2 regions of the Azospirillum sp. TSO5 genome follow, and region 1 is predicted to be linked to the other one. Evidence: riboswitches for the same ligand, from Rfam matches in the RefSeq annotation. Region 1 holds a riboswitch; the other holds the start of a gene.
The links. Region 1 has a riboswitch for glycine ahead of TSO5_RS14000 (L-serine ammonia-lyase). Riboswitches for the same ligand answer to the same signal wherever they lie in the genome.
Positions count from the first base shown of each region.

Region 2: another riboswitch for glycine. It lies ahead of gcvT (glycine cleavage system aminomethyltransferase GcvT); the one in region 1 lies ahead of TSO5_RS14000 (L-serine ammonia-lyase).

Region 1 covers NZ_LGQY01000046.1:51,144-59,674, forward strand. The annotation lists gene glyA (serine hydroxymethyltransferase) at 1-720, opposite strand, end outside; gene TSO5_RS14000 (L-serine ammonia-lyase) at 760-2,124, opposite strand; glycine riboswitch at 2,303-2,389, opposite strand; gene cofC (2-phospho-L-lactate guanylyltransferase) at 2,686-3,297, opposite strand; gene cofD (2-phospho-L-lactate transferase) at 3,300-4,235, opposite strand; gene cofE (coenzyme F420-0:L-glutamate ligase) at 4,232-5,035, opposite strand; gene npdG (NADPH-dependent F420 reductase) at 5,032-5,697, opposite strand; gene cofH (5-amino-6-(D-ribitylamino)uracil--L-tyrosine 4-hydroxyphenyl transferase CofH) at 5,727-8,117, opposite strand; gene TSO5_RS14030 (carbon monoxide dehydrogenase subunit G) at 8,149-8,531, opposite strand, start outside.
Region 2 covers NZ_LGQY01000065.1:16,877-25,407, forward strand. The annotation lists gene TSO5_RS18055 (glycosyltransferase) at 1-664, opposite strand, end outside; gene TSO5_RS18060 (hypothetical protein) at 853-1,068, shown strand; gene gcvPB (aminomethyl-transferring glycine dehydrogenase subunit GcvPB) at 1,201-2,772, opposite strand; gene gcvPA (aminomethyl-transferring glycine dehydrogenase subunit GcvPA) at 2,769-4,112, opposite strand; gene gcvH (glycine cleavage system protein GcvH) at 4,114-4,488, opposite strand; gene gcvT (glycine cleavage system aminomethyltransferase GcvT) at 4,656-5,768, opposite strand; glycine riboswitch at 5,940-6,055, opposite strand; gene TSO5_RS18085 (lipoprotein) at 6,259-6,795, opposite strand; gene ispH (4-hydroxy-3-methylbut-2-enyl diphosphate reductase) at 7,016-7,993, shown strand; gene TSO5_RS18095 (hypothetical protein) at 8,078-8,320, shown strand.

The DNA.
Region 1 (8,531 bases):
GATTCCGCCGCGCGGCCCGCGCAGCGTCTTGTGCGTGGTCGACGTCACGACATGAGCGTGCGACAGCGGGTTTGGATGGACGCCGCCGGCGACGAGACCAGCGACATGCGCCATATCCACCATCAGGTAAGCACCGACGCGATCCGCAATGGCCCGGAAGCGGGCAAAGTCGATGACCCGCGGAACGGCTGATCCGCCTGCGATGATCAGCTTTGGACGATGTTCGGTCGCCAGCGCTTCGACCTCAACATAGTCGATCAGGCAATCGTCCCGGCGCACGCCGTAGGACACCGCCTTGAACCATTTTCCCGACAGCGTCGGGCGCGCACCGTGCGTGAGATGGCCGCCGGCCTCCAGCGACATGCCGAGGATGGTGTCGCCCGGCTGGAGGAGCGCCAGCAGCACCGCTCCGTTGGCTTGCGCCCCGGAATGCGGCTGAACGTTGGCGTAGCCGCAGCCGAACAGTTGCTTGACGCGGTCGATTGCCGTCCGTTCGATGGTGTCGGCGTGCTCACAGCCGCCGTAATAGCGGTGGCCGGGATAGCCTTCGGCGTACTTGTTCGTCAGAACCGTTCCCATCGCCTGCATGACCGCCGGCGAGACGATGTTCTCCGAGGCGATCAGCTCAATCTGATCGCGCTGCCGCTTCAGTTCCGCCTGGATCGCTGCGGACACAACCGGGTCGTCCGTGCCAAGGGCACGGTCAAAAAGGCCAGTCATTGTGGAGTCTCCCGAAAGCCGGCAAGCCGGCGGTTGTTCTCAGCAGGCGACGACGTTCACGGCCAGTCCGCCCAGGCTGGTTTCTTTGTATTTAGAGCGCATGTCCTCACCGGTTTGGCGCATGGTCTCGATGACGGCGTCGAGCGGCACGAGATGCGTTCCGTCGCCGCGCAACGCGAGGCGTGCCGCGTTGATCGCCTTCACCGCACCCATCGTGTTGCGTTCGATGCACGGCACCTGGACCAAGCCACGCACCGGGTCGCAGGTCAGGCCGAGATTGTGTTCCATGCCGATTTCGGCGGCGTTCTCGACCTGCTCGGCGGTACCGCCGAGGACGGCGGCCAGCGCGCCGGCCGCCATCGAACAGGCGACTCCAACCTCTCCCTGACACCCCATTTCGGCCGCAGAGATCGAAGCCCGCTTCTTGTACAGCGCGCCGATGGCGGCCGCCGTCAGGAGGAAGGTTCGGGAGTCGTTGCGGTTCGCGCCGGGGTGAAACGTCTCGTAGTATTTGAGAACGGCCGGGATGATGCCGGCAGCCCCGTTGGTCGGGGCCGTGACGATGCGCCCGCCGGCCGCGTTCTCCTCGTTGACCGCGAGGGCGTAAAGGCTGACCCAATCGAGCGCGTGCAACGGATCGGCGAGCTGGTTCCCGGCGGCGCACAGGGCGCGGAACAGACCCGGTGCCCGGCGTCGGACGTTGAGCCCGCCCGGCAATATCCCTTCGCTGCCGCAGCCACGTTCGATGCTCGCCATCATGGCGTCGCGGACCCGGTCAAGGAAAGCAAAGGTTTCGGTGTCGTCACGCCGCGAACGCTCGTTCTCCAGCATGATCTCCGCAATGGACCGTCCGGTCCGCCGTCCGCAATCCAGCAGTTCCGCCGCCGACGCGAACGGGTGGGGGGTCCGCAAGTTGTGGTCGGCCGCCGGCTGCAGGGCGTCGTCGCGACAGACGATGGCGCCGCCCCCGACCGAGCAGTATTCGCGCTCGAGAAGCGGGACGGCGCGATCAAAGGCTTTCAGGCGCATGCCGTTCGGATGTGCGTCGAGGATCTGGTCGTAGCGGAAGACAAGGTGTTCTTCTTCACGGAAGGGGATGGGGAACCGTCCACCGATCGGCAGAAGCCCACTGCTGCGGATCTGTTCAACGATGAGGTCGACCGCATCCGGATCGACGGTGTCGGGAAGGCACCCGGACAATCCCAACAGGACCGCGATGTCGGTGCGATGTCCCTTGCCGGTCAGCGCAAGAGAGCCGGACAGTTCCACGGATACTGCGGTCACCCTCGTCGCCTCGTCGGAGGCAAGCAGCTCCGTTACGAACCGATGCGCCGCCCGCATCGGGCCAACTGTGTGCGAACTCGATGGCCCGATGCCGATCGAAAAACATTCGGTAACGCTGATCGGGGCGTCCGATACCGAACGGAGAGGTTTTCCGGATGCTGATGTGGTGTTTGCGTTCGACAAGGCGCTCCTCCTGACGTGGCCCTTGCAGCCAGTCGATTTGGTGCCCCTCTGTCTTTTCGCCTGAGAGCGTTATCCCGTCGGCGGACGCAGAATGCGCCTCTTTCCAGAGATCGTATACATCGTCGCGGTCCTTTTGCCTGAGAGTTTCCGGGGCGGTTGCTCCTTCGGCGCCGGCGTGGCCGGTCTCTCCCGCGCGATGTTGGCCTGATGGCCCGGCTTTTCTCTTGAAGTGTCGTCCGTTGACAGCGCGGATCGCAAGGCCAAGCTGCTTTGTTGGTTGCGGCCTACGTCAACGGGTGCATACAAACCGTATTTCTGATAAATTGGCTGGTCAAGCATTTTCTCCGCCACAGAATTCCAGATACCGCGCCCGCCCCGGATGTCGCCGCGCAGCGTCGCCTGAATGCCGGCTCCGTTGCGTGCGGGCGCGTCCCAAGTGCCGCTCCCGATCGCATGAATTTTCGAGCCGACCACTGCTCCAGGGGAAGCTCGTTGGGGCTACCTCCATGTCCGCGCACGCCAGCCGATAAGGTCCTCCGGACGATCAATGTCGAAGGCGAGGTCCGGATCGCGACGGATCACCGTGGACAACCCCGCCTGCTCGGCAGCCCCGCGGTGAAGCTGAAGGCTGCCCGCACCGTAGGAGTATCGTTCCAGGGCCGGTGGGGTCTGGAACAGCAGGTTCGTTCCGAAACCCGTGCGATCGGAGACCAAGACGCAACGCGTTTCGGCCCGGCTGCGATGGTCCGCGATCACGCGCCGGATGGCCGATGCTGTTGCCAGCGGGAGATCGACAGGCAGGATGAGAACGCCGGTCGCTCCGCGGCCGCGGGCCACGCGGCTCGCCTGTTCCAGCGCGCCGTTGAGGTCGCAGCCCGGTTCCTCGGGCAGCGCAACCATGGAGCGACGGGCGGCAAGCGTTAGAACCTCCTCACTGCGGCTGACCACGATCGTCGCGCTCGTCCCCGCCAGTTCCTCCGCCACCGCCAGGGTGCGCCGCAGGAACATCCCGTTGAGAGTGCGCCTTTCTTCGGGCGAGAGCAGAGGGCGAAGCCGGCTCTTGCCCTCCTCCAGCGGCTTCACCGGTACGATCACCGTGAGGCAGCGCATGGTCACACTCCCCGCACCGCCGCGAGGCAGTCTCGGGCCAGACGCTCCTTGTCGTCGTGATCGCGCATGATGGTGCGGGTGACGACCGGCCGGATGCCGAGCCGCGCGATGTCGGCCGTCAGCCCTCCGTCCGCCTCGTCGATGACGAGCGCATCGATCAGGCCTTCGTAGAAGCGCGCGACGGAAACCGGCGACACCTCCTGTCCGAGTTCCCGCAAAATCTTGGCCGCCGGCCCCTTGATGGCTTGCCCCCCGACGATGGGCGACACGGCGGCCACGGGAGAGCGCCGGCCTTCCAGCCAGCCGCGGACGGCGGGCATCGCCAGCATGGGGCCGATCGACAGGTATGGGTTTGAAGGGCAGAGAACGACGCCCTCCAGGTCCGGCCGTTCCATCAGATCGAGGAAGGACGGGGACGGACGCGCGCCCTGCCCTCCCGCATACTCAAGGGAGTCCAGTGTCGGCTCGCAGCGCAGACGGACGAAATAGTCCTGGAAAGGCAGCGTCCGACCGCCGGAAACGATCATGGTGCGCACGGGATCGTCGCTCATCGGTAAGACGGGATGGGCAATGGCCAGTCGGCGGGCCAGGGCGGCCGTCACCGCGCTCAGGCTCTCCCCGGCCGAAAGCCGGCGCGTGCGCTCGATGTGCGTTGCCAGATCGCCGTCGCCGAGCTGGAACCACGTCTCCCCGCCCAGGCGGCCAAGCGCCGCCATGAAGGACCAGGACTCGCCGGCCAACCCCCAGCCGGTTTCCGGATTGGCGATCCCGGCAAGCGTGTAGGTGACCGTGTCGATGTCCGGGCTGATGTGCAGGCCCAGATGCTCGAAGTCATCGCCGGTGTTCACGACGACCGCCAGTTCGTCGGCCGCCAGGACACGCGTGAGTCCAAGCGCCAGCTTGGCGCCGCCGACGCCGCCCGCCAGTGCTATGATCATCGGAACAAATCCTTCTCGCGCGGTCTCAACAAGTCGCTGCCGGCCCCGTCGCCCCGCGGGTGGCGCAGGCCGCGCACCAGCACGACGGGACGGCCCTCGTTGCTCTGCCCCATCAGCAGCGAGGCCGCCGCGGCGATCTCGTCCGCGGCGGCCACGTCCGTGGCCCGCAGGTCGTAGCCGAACAGGTCGGGGCTGCCCCGCAGATCCTCCAGCGCGGGAAGGCCGCTGACGCCCAGCGCGGTTCCCACGGTGCCGTTGCGCCAGGCGCGCCCGAGGCTGTCGTTGATGATGACGCCGACATCGGCGCCGGTCAGGTCGGCAAGCCGACGTCTCAGGTCACGGCAGGTTCCGTCGGGGTCCTCCGGCAGCAGAAGCACACGCTCCCCGCTCCCGCTCTGGTCGACGTTCGAGCGGTCGATCCCGGCGTTGGCGAGCACCACGCCATGCCGGGTCTCCACGACGATCACGCCGGGAACGCAGCGCAGGACCTCGCGCGATTCACGCAGCACCAGCTCGACGATCCGAGGGTCCTTGCCCGCCGTCCGCGCAAGCTCGACGGCCCGGGCGGAGGGCTCGACCTCCTCCAGCGCGGCATAGCGCCCCTGGGCCTTCGAGACGATCTTCTGGGCCAGGACGAGCACGTCGCCGGTGCGAAGCTCCACCGCCTCCGCGGCGAAGGCATCGACGATCAGCCGCGCCAGGTCATCGCCCGGCGCGACGAGCGGGACGTTGCCCGGCGCCAGCAACTCCAGCCGGGCCGAGCCGGTCCCGTGCCCTGCGTCGTCAAGCCGTCCGCTCATTTGAGTCCTGTGATCATCAAGCCGGCATCCGGAACCTTGTAGGTCTTGTTGATCCAGATCAGCACGGAGGTAAGGCTTTCGGCAACGACCGAATTCGCCAGGGGACCGGCGTCGATCCCACGGAGGCCGGCGTCATCCGCCAGGTCCATTCCGATCCTGCGCGCGTCCTTGTCGTCCGCCGCGACCAGCACATCGCAGGCGATCGTCCGGCCAAGGTCTTTCAACTTGTGCGCCGACACGTTCTGGAAAGCGGATACGACGCGCACCCCGTCGCCGAGCATCTCCTGGATGGCGACGACGCAGGAGTCGGTCGGCGGAAGCTGCACCCGCGCCACCTTGGGCGGGACGAGGGGCACCGTCACGTCGATCAGGATCTTGCCCTGAAGCCGGTCGCGCAGCCCTTCGACGGTCGGGCGCTGGGCGGCGAACGGGACGGTCAGGACGACGATGTCCGCGGCGGAGACGGCGGCGGCGCTTTCCGCTCCCCGGATGTCGCCGCCGCCCAGCCTTTCCGAAAGCTCCGCGGCGGCCGCCTGGGCCTTCGCGCCGTCGCGCGAGCCGATGATCACGCGATGTCCCGCTTGCGCCCAGCGCAGCGCCAAACCGCTGCCCTCCGCGCCGGTGCCGCCGATGACGGCTATGGTGTGTGCCTGAGAAGGCATGGGAGGCCCCTTTTTCTGGAATGTCGAGGTCAGAGATTGGGCGCCGGCTCGCGGCGCCGCTGGGGTGCCACCGGTGTCAGCACGATGTCGCTCAGCGCCGGGGCGTCGAAGCTCCGCGCCCGTCGTTCGGCCGGCACCGGTCCATAGAGCGTCGTCCGCTGCTGCGGCTGCCGCCCGAGCGACCGGATCAGCTGTTCCATGTCCTCCGGGGGAAATTCCTGGCCATGTTCGGTTCCGGCGGCGCGCGAGATGCTCTCGTTCATCAGCGTTCCGCCGAGATCGTTGACCCCGCCGCGCAGCAGGGCCGCCACCCCCTCGGCGCCGAGCTTGACCCAGGAGGCCTGGATGTTCGGAATCAGCGGGTGCAGGACCAGCCGCGCCACGGCGTGCATCAGGCGGACCTCGCGCCAGGTCGGGCCGGTCCGCGCCTGCCCCCGGAGGGACATCGGCGCTTCCATGTGGACGAAGGGCAGCGGCACGAATTCGGTGAAGCCGCCGGTCCGTTCCTGAAGGTCGCGGATGTGAAGGAGGTGCCGGGCCCAGGACGCCGGCGTCTCCACATGCCCGAACATGATGGTCGCCGTGGTGCGCAGGCCGACGCGGTGGGCCGCCTCCACCACCTCCAGCCATTGCCGGGTGGTCAGCTTGTCCGGGCAGATGACCGCCCGGACAGGATCGTCCAGGATCTCCGCCGCGGTGCCGGGCAGCGAGCCCAAGCCGGCGTCCCGCAGCATCTCAAGGAACGTCTGGACCGGCAGCCCGAGCGTCGCGGCCCCCTGCGACACCTCAAGCGGGGAGAAGGCGTGGATGTGCATCCCCGGCACCTCCTCCTTCACCGCGCGCAGCAGGCGGAGGTAGGTGTCCCCGGTATAGGCGGGGTTGATGCCGCCCTGCATGCACACCTCGGTGGCCCCGCGGTCCCACGCCTCGCGCGCGCGGCGGGCAACCTCCTCCAGCGACAGGTCGTAGGGCTTGCCGCGCAGCGCCTCGCTCGTCTTTCCCTTGGAGAAGGCGCAGAAGCGGCATTTGTAGCTGCAGACGTTGGTATAGTTGATGTTCCGGTTGACGACGTAGCGGACGGTCTCGCCGCTGACGTCGCGCCGCAACGCGTCCGCCGCCTCGACGATGGTCTCGACCGTGCCGTCCCGGGCCTGGAACAGGCGGGCAACGTCCTGCTCGGACAGGCGGCTGCCGCCCTGCGCCTTCAGCACCAGACGGTCAATGACGCGATCCGATCCCCGTCCGCCCACGGCGCGGGGGAGCGGCTGGCGCGTGCCGGGCGCCCAATCGTCGGTTCGAACGAAGCCCTGTGCATCGACCAGACGCAGCACCCGCCCCGCCGGATCGGGGTGGCACCAGTCCGTCGCGGCCAGCGCGTGGGACGGGTAGACGGCGAGGCGGCGCAGCAGCGTCAGGCCCTTGCGTTCCGTGGCGTCCTCCAGCGTCGCGAGATCCGGCCAGGGGGCTTCCGGGTTAACGTGGTCGGCGGTGACGGGCGAGATCCCGCCCCAGTCGTTGATCCCCGCGTCCAGCAGCCGCGGAAAGGCGTCGTAGCTGAGGTTCGGCGGCACCTGGATGTTCATGCCCGGCCCGAGGATCAGGCGGGCGGCGGCGGCCGTCCACAGGAGGTCGTCGAAGCCGGGTTCCTCAGCCCCGGCCATGCGCGTGCCGGGCTTGGCGCGGAAGTTCTGGACGATGATCTCCTGAAGATGCCCGTGGCGCTCGTGCAGGCTCCGCAGCGCGAGCAGGGATTCGATCCGCTCCAGCCGGGTCTCGCCGATCCCGATCAGAATGCCGGAAGTGAACGGCACGCGCTGTCGGCCCGCGGCCTCGATCATCGCGACGCGCAGCGCCGGATCCTTGTCGGGGGACCCGTGATGCGGGCCGTCGCGCTCGCCGAGCCGGGGCGACAGGCTCTCCAGCATGATGCCCTGCGACACGCTGACCGCTCTCAGGGCGGCGATCTCCGCCTCGTCCATCACGCCGGCGTTGATGTGCGGAAGCAGCGCCGTCTCGCGAAGCACCAGTTCGCAGACGGCGCGCAGATACTCCAGCGTGCTGCCGAAGCCGAGCCGCGCAAGCGCATCCCGCGCGGCCCCATAGCGCAGCTCGGGTTTGTCGCCGAGGGTGAACAGGGCCTCGTTGCAGCCCGCCGCCTCGCCCGTCCGCGCGATGGCGAGCACCTCGTCGGGCGTCAGGTAAGGGTTGCCGACCTCCCGCGGTGCCTTCGCGAAGGTGCAGTAATGGCAACTGTCGCGGCAGAGGTGGGTGAGCGGAATGAAGACCTTGCGCGAGTGGCTGATCACCCGGCCGTGGCCGCGGTCGCGCAGACCGCGCGCCCGCTCCATCAGTTTGTCGAGCGGCAGGCTCTCGAACTCCCGCAGGAGGCTTTCGGCTTCGGCCGACGAAAACAGGTCCATGATGGCGATTCCGCTCCAGTTCCCCGTGCCTTCAGCGGCCGATGGCCCCCACCAGCCAGAGCAGCGCGGCCATGGCCGCCGCTCCAGTCAGCCCGGCCATGGCCAGCTCCCGCCAGCGCGTCTGCGACGTCACTCCGTGCGCGGTCACGCCCGCCGTGCCGCTGGGGCGGTGCCGCAGCGGCTCCGGCACCGGAGGGGCTACCATCATCGGTGCCGCCTCGAGCACCGTCGCGGGCCGCGGTTGGGCCGGCGCCTCCTCGCGGACGATGGATCCGGCGAAGCAGGAGAAGAACTCGTCCGCCATCCTGCGGGTCGTCCCCTCGATCAGCCGCGAACCGATCTGCGCCAGCTTGCCGCCGACGTTCGCTTCCAGTTCGTAGCGCAGGACCGTCGCCGCCCCGTCGGCCGTCAGCG
Region 2 (8,531 bases), on a different contig from region 1:
CGGTGTCGAGCCGGTCGCGGATCCAGGTCAGCGCATCGGTGACCGGCACGCCTTCCCAGTAGGGCAGCACGTGGACGCCCATGAAGTCGGACGCCTTCACCGTGGCATCGGCCTTGACCATCTCCGACCACACGTCGGCGGTGCCGACCTTGATCGAAGCCGGAACGGCGGCGCGCACGCGCTTGATGTAGCCGGCCAGTTCGGCGTCGGTCAGTTCGGCACGCAGCAGCGTCTCGTTGCCGACGACGATGCGCTTGATGCCGCGGAATTCCTTGGCCAGCGCGATGCCGTGCAGCACTTCGCGCTCGTTGCGGACTTTGTCCTTGCTCAGCCAGATGCCGAGCGTGACGTCCAACCCCTTGGACACCGCGATCTCAGGCACCTCGCCCTGCGAGCCGAGCGTCGAGTAGGTACGGACGCCATCGGCGAAGCCGGCAATGGCGGTCATGTCCTTCTCGATGTCCTTGCGCGGGACGATCGGCTGGTGGTTGGGATCGTAATTGCGGCCCGAAGGCGAATAGGACACGGATTCGATGCGGCCGGGTTCCGCGTCCACCGCCGTGGGCGCGTTGCGCCAGGACCAGAAGGACGCGTGGCCGGCGGTCACGGCCAGCAGTGCGGCGGCGATGGCTGCGCGCCGGATCGAGTTCTTCGGGTTGCTCATGGGGAGTTCGCGTTGCCCTGTTGCTGGGTGGCCGTTCGCCACCGGACATCCGCACAAACGGGCAGACCGACTTCCCTATTCCGTCACTTCCAAAAATTTTTTGTGCGCTGCGGAGAGCGGAACCCTGACGGTCGCCCCCTGTTGGACAACGTCCGGTTCCATACTCCCAAAACACAGGAGAGCGCCCCATGGCCACCCGCCACGAAGACAGCCCGGAACACAAGAAGGCCCACGATCTGGCCGAGCAGGCACTGGACAAGGCCGCCGGCGGCGATCCCCGCAAGGCGCGCGACCTGATCGAGGAAGCCAAGCGCATCGACCCCAAGATCGGCGAGGAGATGTCCCGCGAAGCCGCCGAGGATCAGAAGAAGGCCGACAAGTACGTCGACAAAACCGACAAGTGAGTGAATGCCCCCTCCCCATCCCTCCCCCACCTGCGGTGGGAGAGGGGGTAGGAGCTTTGTTAAAGTGCGGCGGCAGTCCCCTCTCCCGCGAAAGCGGGGGAGGGTTAGGGAGGGGGCGACCGCTGCAACTGCTTACTCCGCCGCCAAGGCCTCGGCCACGACCGGCGGGGTCCAACGCAGCACCGGCTTGCGAGCGGCGGCCGTCTCATCCAGGCGACGGCGCGGCGTCAGACGCGGAGCGGCCTGGAAGTAGGCGACATCGCCCGACTTCGCCCGCTCGGCCAGCGCGCGGAGCGCGTCGACAAACTGGTCGAGGCTGGCCTTGCTTTCCGTTTCGGTCGGCTCGATGAGCAGGGCACCGTGGACGACCAGCGGGAAATACATGGTCATCGGGTGGAAGCCCTCGTCGATCAGCGCCTTCGCCATGTCGAGGGTGGTGACCCCCGTCCCCTTCAGGAAGCGGTCGTCGAACAGGCACTCGTGCATGCACGGCCCTTCGAAGGAGGCCGTCATCACGTCCTCCAGCCGCGCCATGACATAGTTGGCGTTCAGCACCGCGTCGCCCGACGCCTGCCACAGCCCGTCGGCGCCGTGGCTCAGCATGTAGGACAGCGCGCGGACGAACATGCCCATCTGGCCGTGGAAGGCCTTCATGCGGCCGAAGGCCAGGCCGTCGCCGGCGTTCTCCACCAGCGCGAAGCCGTCCTTGCCATGCGTCACGTAGGGCACCGGGATGAAGGGCGCCAGCGACTCCGCGAACACAACCGGCCCCGACCCCGGACCGCCGCCGCCATGCGGGGTGGAGAAGGTCTTGTGCAGGTTGATGTGCATGACGTCGATGCCGAGATCGGCCGGACGCACCCGCCCGACGATGGCGTTGAAGTTTGCGCCATCGCAGTAGAAATAGCCGCCCGCCTCATGCACCGCCTCGGCGATCGCGATGATGTCGCGTTCGAACAGGCCGCAGGTGTTGGGGTTGGTCAGCATCAGGCCGGCCACGTCGGGACCGAGCTTGGCCTTCAGCGCCTCCAGATCGACGCGGCCATCGGCGGTCGCCGGGATGGCATCTACGCTGTAGCCGCAGGCGGCGGCGGTCGCCGGATTGGTGCCGTGGGCGCTCTCCGGCACCAGGATCTTGGTGCGTCCGCTGTCACCCTTCGCCTCATGCGCCGAGCGGATCGCCATGATGCCGCACATCTCGCCATGGGCACCGGCGGCGGGCGCCAGCGTCACGGCGGCCATGCCGGTCAGCGTCTTCAGCCAATGGGCCAGTTGGTCCATCAGCTCCAGCGCACCCTGAACCGTGCTGACCGGCTGCATCGGGTGCACGTCGGAGAAGCCCGGAAGCCGCGCCATCTTCTCGTTCAGGCGCGGGTTGTGCTTCATCGTGCAGGAGCCCAGCGGATAGAAGCCGCTGTCGATGGCGTAGTTCTTCTGCGACAGGCGGGTGTAGTGGCGGACCACCTGCGGCTCGGCGAGGCCGGGCAGCCCGACCTTGGCGCGCGGCTTCACCGCGCCCAGGCGCGAGGCCACCTTCGGCACGTCGGGCAGGTCGACGCCGGTGCGGCCGGCGCTGTCCTGTTCGAAGATCAGCGGCTCTTCGATCTGGAGACCACGGTTGCCGGTGACGGTTCCGGTCACGCTGTCGAACCCGGCGCTACCGGCGGGGATGGCCGAGGGACGGCCCTGGTTGTTCATGCTCATGCCAGAACCTCGGTCAAGGCGGCCACGAAGGCGTCCATGTCGGAGTCGGTGTTGGTTTCGGTGACGGCGACCAGCAGGAGGTCTTCCATCTCGCCCGGATAGAGGCGCGAGACCGGGACACCGCCGAGGATGCGCCGCTTGGCCAGTTCCTCGACCACCGCGGCGGCTGGCTTCGGCAGCTTCACGGTGAATTCGTTGAAGAAGCCGTCGTTCAGCACCTCGACACCCGGAACCGCCGCCAGCTTGTCGGCCATCTGGACCGCCTTGGCGTGGTTCAGCTGGGCCAACTGCGTGATCCCCGCCTCGCCCAGCAGACTGACATGGATCGAGAAGGCCAGCGCGCACAGGCCGGAGTTGGTGCAGATGTTCGAGGTCGCCTTCTCGCGGCGGATGTGCTGCTCGCGGGTGGAGAGCGTCAGCACGAAACCGCGGCGGCCATCGGCGTCCACCGTCTCGCCGCACAGGCGGCCCGGCATCTGGCGAACATATTTGTCCTTCACCGCGAACAGCCCGACATAGGGGCCGCCGAAGTTCAGCGCGTTGCCGAAGGACTGGCCTTCCGCCGCGACGATGTCGGCACCCATGTCGCCCGGCGGTGTCAGCAGGCCGAGCGACAGCGCTTCCGTCACCACGACGATCAGCAGCGCGCCCTTGGCCTGGCAGGCGGCGGCCAGATCGGTGTAGTCGCGGACATGGCCGAACACGTCGGGATTCTGCACGACGACGCAGGAGGTCTTGTCGTCGACCAGCGCCAGCAGATCCTCGCCACCAGTCGGGGCGGCCGGCAGGGCCACCGCCTCGAAGCCGATGAAGCGGGCGTCGGTGGTGGTCACGTCGCGGTAGTGCGGGTGCAGGCCGCCGGACAGGATCGCCTTCTTCCGCCGGGTGACGCGGTTGGCCATCATCACCGCCTCGGCGCAGGAGGTGGCGCCGTCATACATCGAGGCGTTGGCCACATCCATGCCGGTCAGCAGCGCGACTTGGGTCTGGAATTCGAACAGGACCTGCAGCGTGCCCTGGCTCACCTCCGGCTGGTACGGCGTGTAGGCGGTCAGGAACTCGCCGCGCTGGACCAGATGGTCGACGGTGGCCGGCACATGGTGGCGGTAGGCGCCAGCGCCGAGGAAGCTCGGCACCGATCCCGCCGGCAGGTTCTTCGCCGCCATCGAGCCAAGCAGCCGTTCGACCTCAAGCTCGCCCATATGGTTGGGCAAGCCCCCGATCGGGCCGGCCAGTTGGGCCGCCTTTGGAACATCGCGGAACAGGTCTTCGACCGATGTTGCGCGGACGGCCTCCAGCATCGACTGCCGGTCGGCCTCGGTCAGGGGCAGATAGCGCATGTTAGTGGGATTCCTCCACGAAGGCCTTGTAGGCCGATTCGTCCATCAAGCCATCGAGCTCGGAGGCGTCCTTCAACTGGACCTTGAAGAACCAGCCATCAGTCTCGGCGGCGCTGTTGACCATCGACGGGTCATCGACCAGGGCCTGGTTGGCTTCCACCACGGTGCCGGAGACCGGGGCGTACACGTCGCTGGCGGCCTTCACCGATTCGACGACGGCGGCTTCCTTGCCCTGCTCCAGCACGCGGCCGGCCTCGGGCAGTTCGACGAACACCACGTCGCCCAGCTGGCTCTGCGCGAAGTCGGTGACGCCGACGGTGGCGACATCGCCATCGACCTGAACCCACTCGTGGTCCTTGGTGAATTTCTTGCTCATCGGAAGGGTTCCCTGTTCCTGAAAATCGTTCGTTGGCAGGTGGTTCAAGACTTCTCGGAACCGTCATCCCCGCGAAGGCGGGGATCCAGGCGTTACCGAAACAGCCGCTCCAGCGGACCTGGATCCCCGCCTTCGCGGGGATGACGGCCGAGAGTGGTGCTGCTCCGTCAGCCCCGGTAATAGCGTTGCGGCACGAAAGGCGTGGCGGCGACGCGGGCGGGCAGCGGCTTGCCGCGCACCATCAGCGTCAGCGGCGTGCCAACCGCGGAATTCGCGATGTCGACATAGCCCATGGCGACCGGCGCGCCAGCGGTCGGGCCGAAGCCGCCGCTGGTGACCTCGCCGATGCGATTGCCGTTCGCGTCCTGGATTTCGGTGTGCTCGCGGGCCGGCTGGCGGCCTTCCGGCTGGATGCCGACGCGGCGGCGCGTGGCGCCCTCGGTCAGTTGCCGGTGGATGATGTCATAACCGGGGAAGCCACCCTCGGCGCGGCGGCGCTTCGGCAGCGTCCATTCCAGCGCCCCTTCGACCGGCGTCGTAGTGGTGTCGATGTCGTGGCCGTAGAGGCAGAGCCCGGCCTCCAGCCGCAGCGAGTCGCGGGCGCCCAACCCGATCGCCTCGACCTCCGACTCGCCCAGCAGCGCCCGGGCGATCATCTCGGCATCGCCCTTGTCGCAGGAGATCTCGTAGCCGTCCTCGCCGGTGTAGCCGGAGCGGGTCAGGATCACCGGCACGCCCTTGAAGGTGGCGGACAGGTAGCTCATGAACTTCATGGTGGCGGCTTCCGGCACGAAGCGGGCCATCACCTCGGCCGCCATCGGTCCCTGGAGCGCCATCAGCGCCAGATCGTCCAGCAGCTCGACCTCGGCCTTGCCGGCCAGCTTCTCGCGCAGCTGGGCGACGTCCTGCTCCTTGCAGGCGGCATTCACCACCAGGAACAGGTGGTCGCCGGCATTGGTCACCATCAGGTCGTCGAGGATGCCGCCCTGTTCGTTCAGGAACAGCGTATAGCGCATGCGGCCTTGCGCCAGCCCCTTGATGTCGCCGGGAACCAGCGTTTCCAGGGCGGCGGCGGGATCGGTGCCGGTCAGGCGGACCTGCCCCATGTGGGACACGTCGAACAGCCCGGCCTTTTCGCGGGTGTGCTGGTGCTCCTTCAGGATGCCCAGTGGATACTGCACCGGCATGTCATAGCCGGCGAAAGGCACCATGCGGGCGCCAAGCTCGACATGGAGCGCGTGCAGCGGAGTGGTCTTGAGAGCGGTTGCGGCCTCGGTCACGCGCGGGTCCTCCGACAAGGTTTCAGCGCCCGCATCGGGATCGATGCAGGAAGCTGCCCCCTCTGTCTTGGACCTGAGAGATTCACCGCCGTCCGGTCGAGCCGGACACCCGGTTTACTCCTTCGGTGAGTCGCGGCGACTGGGCGCCGAGGCTGCTTTCCAGAGTTGCCTTATCCCCTTGCGGTCCTTTTGCCTGAGAGTTTCCGGGGGCGGTTGCTCCTTCGGCGCCGCCTGAGAACCTGTCGATTTACGACAAGCTCAAAAGCGATCTCTCCCGCGAGGGATCATCGGCGTGATGGCGGCACACTGTCGCGATTAGACAGGTTTGTCAATCAGCGGATCCGGTGCCAAGCCCGCGCTCTCGTCGGCCGTCATCCCCGCGAAGGCGGGGATCCAGGCTTCCAGGTCAAGCGTTTGATGCGGCTGGATTCCCGCCTTCGCGGGAATGACGGCAAAAAGGGCAACGATCAGGCACCGATCAACAGCGACCTTACTTCTTCATCTGCGTCCGATTGAAGTTCAGCTGCTCCGGCGTCAGTTGGAAGCCGAGATAGATCTTCCAGTCCTTGGCGTTGGCGTCCTTGGGCAGCGGGATCTTCGGGGTCAGCTCCTCGCGGGTGCCGGCGCGCGGCTGGCCGGGGACGAAGGTCACGTCGGTGTCGAAATAGGCCTTCGACACCAGCGTGTCGTCCGGCTGGGCCAATGCTACGAAATACTGGTACTTGGCGGTGTTGCCCTGAAGGGCCGGGCCGCGCTCGGCCACCAGATAGACGTTCACGTTCACCGTGACGCCGCTGCTGGTGTAGTCGCAGTTGCCGGTGAAATCGACCAGGGCGGCGCGCGACTCCAGATCGGTCAGATCCTTGCCGCCGGGACGGAAGACCGTCACTTCCTGCAGGTCGCGGACGATGTTGACCTTCGGGCAGGCCAGCGCCGCCTCCGACGGATTCGTCGGCCCGAGCCCCATGCCGGAGCAGCCGGAAAGCACCAGCACGGCCCCGGCCGCGAGCAGCGCAGGGCGGCCCATCCCAAAGAGGGACGCCAGCGGGCTTTTCCGGGCGGGGGTTCCTATATTACGGTCGCGGCGGTCCATCGGTTAGGCCTGATCGGTTGACGGGCTGTTGGACCGCGACTTTAGTGTCCCAGCTTGACCGGCACAAGACCGCGCGGCGGTTCTATCCCTTGTGACCGTCTGGCGCAGGACCACCTAAGGGCGACCCACTCCACGCAAGGGCGGTACAGCGCATATGACCACGACCTCTCCCCAGGCCACCCGGGCCTTGACGATCCTGCTGGCGGCGCCGCGCGGCTTCTGCGCCGGGGTGGACCGGGCGATCCAGATCGTCGAGACGGCGCTCGACCGCTATGGGGCGCCGGTCTATGTCCGGCACGAGATCGTCCATAACCGCTTCGTGGTCGAAAGCCTGGAAGCCAAGGGCGCCGTCTTCGTCGACGAACTGACCGAGGTGCCGGACGGCCGCCCGGTGGTCTTCTCCGCCCATGGCGTGCCGAAATCGGTGCCGCAGGCGGCCGAGGCGCGCGGGCTGTTCTATCTCGACGCCACCTGCCCGCTGGTCAGCAAGGTGCATCGCGAGGCCGAACGGCATTTCGACGAAGGCAAGCAGATCGTCCTGATCGGCCATGCCGGCCACCCGGAGGTGATCGGCACCATGGGCCAGCTGCCCGACGGCGCCGTGGTGCTGGTGGAGACGGTGGCCGACGTGGCGACGCTGGAGGTCCGCGACCCGGAAAACCTCGCCTACGCCACCCAGACGACCCTGTCGGTCGATGAGACGACGGAGATTCTGGCCGCGCTCCAGGCCCGTTTCCCCGCCATCGCCGGACCGAAGAAGGAAGACATCTGCTACGCCACCACCAACCGTCAGGCGGCGGTGAAGGCCATCGCGCCGAAGGTGGACGCGCTGCTGGTGCTGGGGGCGCCGAACTCCTCCAACTCCAAGCGGCTGGTGGAGGTGGCGAAGACCCATGGCTGCCCGGCCGCCCAACTGGTCCAGCGCGCCGACGACATCGATTGGAACGCGCTGTCCGGCGTCGCCCGCCTCGGCATCACCGCCGGTGCATCGGCGCCGGAAGTGCTGGTGGAGGAGGTCATCGAGGCCGCCCGCGCCCGTTTCGACGTGACGGTGGAGGAGTTGCGCACGGCGACGGAGAACATCGTCTTCAAGCTGCCGCGGGCGTTATCGGTGGAGCGGGAGGCCGTTTGACGGCGCCGGAACCCGGTCGCGGGGCGGCGCGTTGCTTCAGGCGGAGCGCATGCTCCGCCGTGACGAGCGTGAGGTGAAGCCTTGGTGGGTTGGATCATTCGGACGCTGGTGCTGTGCTTCGTCGTCGGCTTCGTGCTGTCGTTCCTGCACATCGATCCGGCCAGCATCCTGACGAACAGCTGGCAGACGGTGCAGGACATCGCCGCACTGATGATCGACGCCGGCCGCTGGGCCCTGCCCTACATCCTGATCGGCGCCGTCATCGTGGTGCCGCTGTCGGTGGTCGGGCTGGTCCTGCGCTGGAATCGCACACGCCCGCCCTCGTAGGCGTTGCCGTCCAAAACGCGGACAAAAAAACAGGAGGCACCGGAACCGGGGCCTCCTGTGAAACAGGGAGGGTTAGAGACAGTCAAAGGTCTACGCCCATCCACCCCCTCCCGCCTTGATGCAGGTCAACGGACAGGCACTTTCCGTCACCCCCCGGCCGAAAAGAAAAAGCCGGAGACATCCATGCGGATGCTCCGGCTCAGTGATACAG